One region of the Herminiimonas sp. GW821-FHT09C12 genome, then DNA from elsewhere that is predicted to be linked to it. Evidence: predicted binding sites of a transcription regulator. Region 1 holds the regulator's gene; the other holds the start of a gene.
What was found. Region 1 encodes LexA, which represses DNA repair genes until DNA is damaged. Its sites were predicted from a motif close to ACTGTATNNNNATACAGT; they were not measured.

Region 1 (2,206 bases):
ACAATCGGGACACCTGCCGGGGTGTAGCGCAAAATTTCACGCTCGGCGATGGTGGCTACAAACTGAAGTTGATTCACTCTCCTGATACGTCGTTGCAATAATTAGGCAGCAGGTGCCTCGGCGCGATGGCTCTTGGCAGCATCTTCCTTCTGCACAGCCTTCATCATTGGCGATGGCGCTGTTTCAGCCTTCTTCATTTTCACTGTCAGATGGCGCAGAACGGCATCGTTGAATTTGAAGCCGGTTTCGATTTCAGCCAGTGTTTCGCCGTCACATTCGATGTTCAGGCAGACGTAGTGGGCTTTAGCCAGTTTTTGGATCAGGTACGCCATTTGACGGCGGCCCCAGTCTTCCACGCGATGAACAACACCACCGCGTGCGGTGACGATGCCTTTGTAGCGTTCGATCATTGCAGGCACTTGCTCGCTTTGATCCGGATGGACGATAAATACGATTTCATAATGACGCATGTAAGCTCCTTTTGGACGGATTGAAGATTGCCCACCTCGGCGTCAAGACGAGTGTGGGAAGAGGAAAACCAGCAATCATACGCGTACGGGCCAGAAAACTCAACGCTTTCAAGCATTTATCGCAACCATCTGCACCGAATATGCAGTGATTTCATCCACATTTGAGCAAATCAGCTTGCATTTAGGCATGCACTGTATAAAAATACAGACTGTTTATATGAACAGTCCACGGCAACGTGCCTCCTCACGCGCCACTTCAAGCCAGGCTACGCAATGATCAAACTGACAGCACGCCAAGAGCAAATTCTGAATTTGATACGCGACGCGATCGAAAATACCGGTTTCCCGCCAACACGTGCAGAAATTGCAACAGAACTCGGCTTTCGCTCTGCCAACGCCGCAGAGGAACATTTACAAGCACTGGCACGCAAAGGCGCGATTGAAATTTCGCCCGGCACGTCACGCGGCATACGCTTACGCGACATGGGCAGCAATGGCGCGGAACGCTTCCCCGGCCGACAATTGGCCTTGCCACATCCAGCTTTAATGCAACTGAGCTTACCCTTAGTCGGGCGTGTGGCTGCCGGTTCGCCCATCCTGGCGCAAGAACATATCGAAGCGACCTACGACGTAGATCCTGCGTTGTTTTCAGCCAAACCTGATTTCCTGCTGAAAGTACGCGGCATGTCGATGCGTGATGCGGGAATTCTGGACGGCGACTTATTGGCGGTGAAAAAAATCGATGCTGCGAAAAATGGCCAGATCGTGGTTGCACGCCTGGGTGATGACGTCACAGTCAAGCGCTACAAGAAGTCTGGCTCCTTGATCGAGTTATTACCGGAAAACCCGGATTTCGAACCGATACGAGTCGATCTGTCGCGCGATGAATTTGCGCTGGAAGGTCTGGCAGTAGGTTTGATGCGTAGCTGGAACTAAAACCAAAGTTGAAACAAAAAATACCGGGCTTATCCGGTATTTTTTTGCTTTGCTAAAATCTGCTTCGCTATCCCGCGCAAGATATTTACTTCTTCCGTTTCCAGCTGCGTACGGGCAAACAAACGCTTCAGGCGCGGCATCAACTTCTTCGGATTATTCGCATCCAGAAAATCGATAGCTACCAACGCTTGCTCCAGATGTGCGTACATGCCGTCGATCTGCGTCATGCTCGCAGCTTCGCCCTGAAAACCGATATCCGTCGCCACGCGCGCATCTCCTACCGTTGCCATACGCGCCTCGTAAGCCAAAACCTGCACCGCTTGCGCCAGATTCAACGATGAATAATCCGGATTTGCTGGGATATTAATCAAGACATTGCACTTTTCCACAATTTCGTTCGGCAAACCGAAGCGCTCATTGCCAAAAACCACTGCCGCACGCAAAGATGTCTCTTCGACCAAGCGTGTCGCCAATACGCGCGGTGAAATGATAGGCGGTGAAAATTCACGCAAACGCGCCGTCACTGCCGCCGCATAGTTGCAATCTGTCAACGCTTCTTCAATCGAGCCAACTATGCGCGCCGACGTCAAAATATCCTGCGCCCCGCTGGCAAAAGCCACCGCCTCCTCCTGCATAGCAGCATCAGGAAAGCGCGGATTGACCAGCACCAGCTCTGAAAAACCCATGTTTTTGATAGCGCGCGCCGCCGCTCCGATATTGCCGGGGCGACTGGTTTCCACCAGCACAAAACGCAGGCGATTGAAAAGAGGCGTGTCAGTTTGTGGCTGGTTCATTTAAAA
Region 2 (2,206 bases), on a different contig from region 1:
TCCAACGCCAGATTTGCCTTGATATCCGTTAATGAATCGGGATCTATGCCGTGACTCTTCAGCTCGGACATGATCCGGCTGTTGCCAAAACGCGCCGCACGTCTATGTACCAAGGATTCGGAAAAACGGCTTTGCGAAAGAAACTTCGCCGCCTCCAAGGTATCAAGCAAGGCCTCGACGTCGTCGCCCTCTTGTGCATACCGCGCCAACTTGCGACCAAGTTCTTGTCGGCTATGTTCACGGGCTGACAAATAACGAAGCGCCCGCGCTTTCAGACTCACTTGCAGTTTTGCCATATGAGTCCGTCAGCGCGGGCGCTAGTTAACATTCTTCGTTAGATCAAGTGCAGCTCGGCTAGGCCTATGCTTTACTCGACTTCTTTCAGTTCTTTGACTTCTTTGCTTTCCTTGGCAGTCGCTTTTTTTGCAACTGGCTCGTCGGATTTGATTGCGCCAAGTTCTGGCACACCCAAGGAAACACGCACTTTATTTTCGATTTCACGCGCCAATTCAGGACGTTCTTTCAAATAGTTACGTGCATTGTCTTTACCTTGGCCGATGCGTTCGCCGTTGTAGCTATACCAGGCGCCCGACTTTTCAACGATTTTGGCATCGGAACCCAAATCGAGAATTTCACCTTCACGTGATGTGCCTTCGCCATACAGAATGTCGAAATGCGCTTCCTTGAATGGAGGTGCGATTTTGTTTTTAACGACTTTGACCTTGGTTTCATTACCGATCACTTCGTCGCCCGATTTGATCGAGCCGGTACGACGAATGTCCAAACGCACGGATGCGTAGAATTTCAAGGCATTACCGCCGGTAGTGGTTTCCGGATTACCGAACATCACGCCGATCTTCATACGAATCTGGTTAATGAAGATAACCAGTGTATTCGTGCGGTTGATGCTGCCTGTCAGCTTGCGCAAGGCTTGCGACATCAGACGTGCTTGCAAACCCGGCAGCGAATCACCCATATCGCCTTCGATTTCAGCGCGTGGCGTCAATGCAGCAACCGAGTCGATGACGATCAGGTCAACAGCACCCGAGCGTACCAACGCGTCGCAGATTTCTAGTGCTTGTTCGCCGGTATCTGGTTGCGAGATCAACAGATCTGATAAATTGATACCAAGCTTTTGTGCGTAAGTGACGTCCAGTGCATGTTCAGCATCGATAAACGCGCAAGTACCACCCAGTTTTTGCATTTCTGCGATGGTTTGCAGTGTCAGCGTTGTTTTGCCTGATGATTCCGGGCCGTAGATTTCGACCACGCGGCCACGCGGCAAACCGCCAACGCCCAAGGCGATGTCCAGTCCCAGCGAACCAGTGGAAACAACCTGCACTTCCTCGACGACGGCGCCGTCTTCCATGCGCATCACCGAGCCTTTACCGAATTGCTTTTCGATTTGCGCCAGTGCGGCGGCGAGTGCTTTACTCTTATCAGAGCCAGGAGCGTTCTTTTTGTCGTCCATGAAGATTCTTTCGACTGTTGGTTGAAACGAAACGGGTTTTATACAGTGTTTGAAGCCAGAAACCATACTGTATAAAAAAACAGTGCTTTACGCAAGCAAGTCTTGCAATTTTATTTGCAATGACCAAAAAGGCAACTTTTTAATGCATTGTGGCAACACACTTCTACACCCGCTTGCCAGATGCAGATAGCATTCAACGTAAGATATACACAGCCAACTACTCCGTACTCTCATGCATTCGTACAACGATCTATTTGAAATAGCCTACAAGAAGGAAAAAGCTACGGGGCGTCGGTTGGCAAAAGCAAATACCTTATCCGAAGAAGCAGCGTTGCAAGTCGTACTGCAAGCAGTTGCGGGGAAAATGTCGCTCAACGACCTGATCGCTATACGCAAACAAGAAAAAAACGATGCAGCGACCAGAATCGCCGTTCGCAAACAGATCAAGGCAGATGACAGACAGAAAAAGCTAAGGGCTACACAAGTTGATCCGACCGCTTGGTTAGCCTGGTTTGATGGCGCCAGCCACCCAAATCCCGGCAAAATGGGCATAGGCGGCTTACTCAAGGATCCCAGCGGCAAGACAAGCAACATCAGCTTCGCTGCGGGTCTGGGAGACAGCAGCGAGGCCGAATACATTGCACTAATTGCCGTGTTGGAGGCAGCCATCGACGCACATGCTGACAAACTGGTTATCTATGGCGACAGCCAAGTCGTCATTAATGATGTACAAAC

Region 2: the regulator LexA is predicted to act here: its motif matches at 1,538-1,555, upstream of recA (recombinase RecA).

What each region holds. Positions count from the first base shown of each region.
Region 1 covers NZ_JBWKPC010000002.1:360,477-362,682, reverse strand. Annotated here, with positions in the region: gene priB (primosomal replication protein N) at 1-77, opposite strand, end outside; gene rpsF (30S ribosomal protein S6) at 102-470, opposite strand; gene lexA (transcriptional repressor LexA) at 744-1,406, shown strand; gene AC07N2_RS11595 (RNA methyltransferase) at 1,436-2,200, opposite strand.
Region 2 covers NZ_JBWKPC010000001.1:1,734,606-1,736,811, reverse strand. Annotated here, with positions in the region: gene recX (recombination regulator RecX) at 1-296, opposite strand, end outside; gene recA (recombinase RecA) at 368-1,471, opposite strand; gene AC07N2_RS08275 (ribonuclease HI family protein) at 1,704-2,206, shown strand, end outside.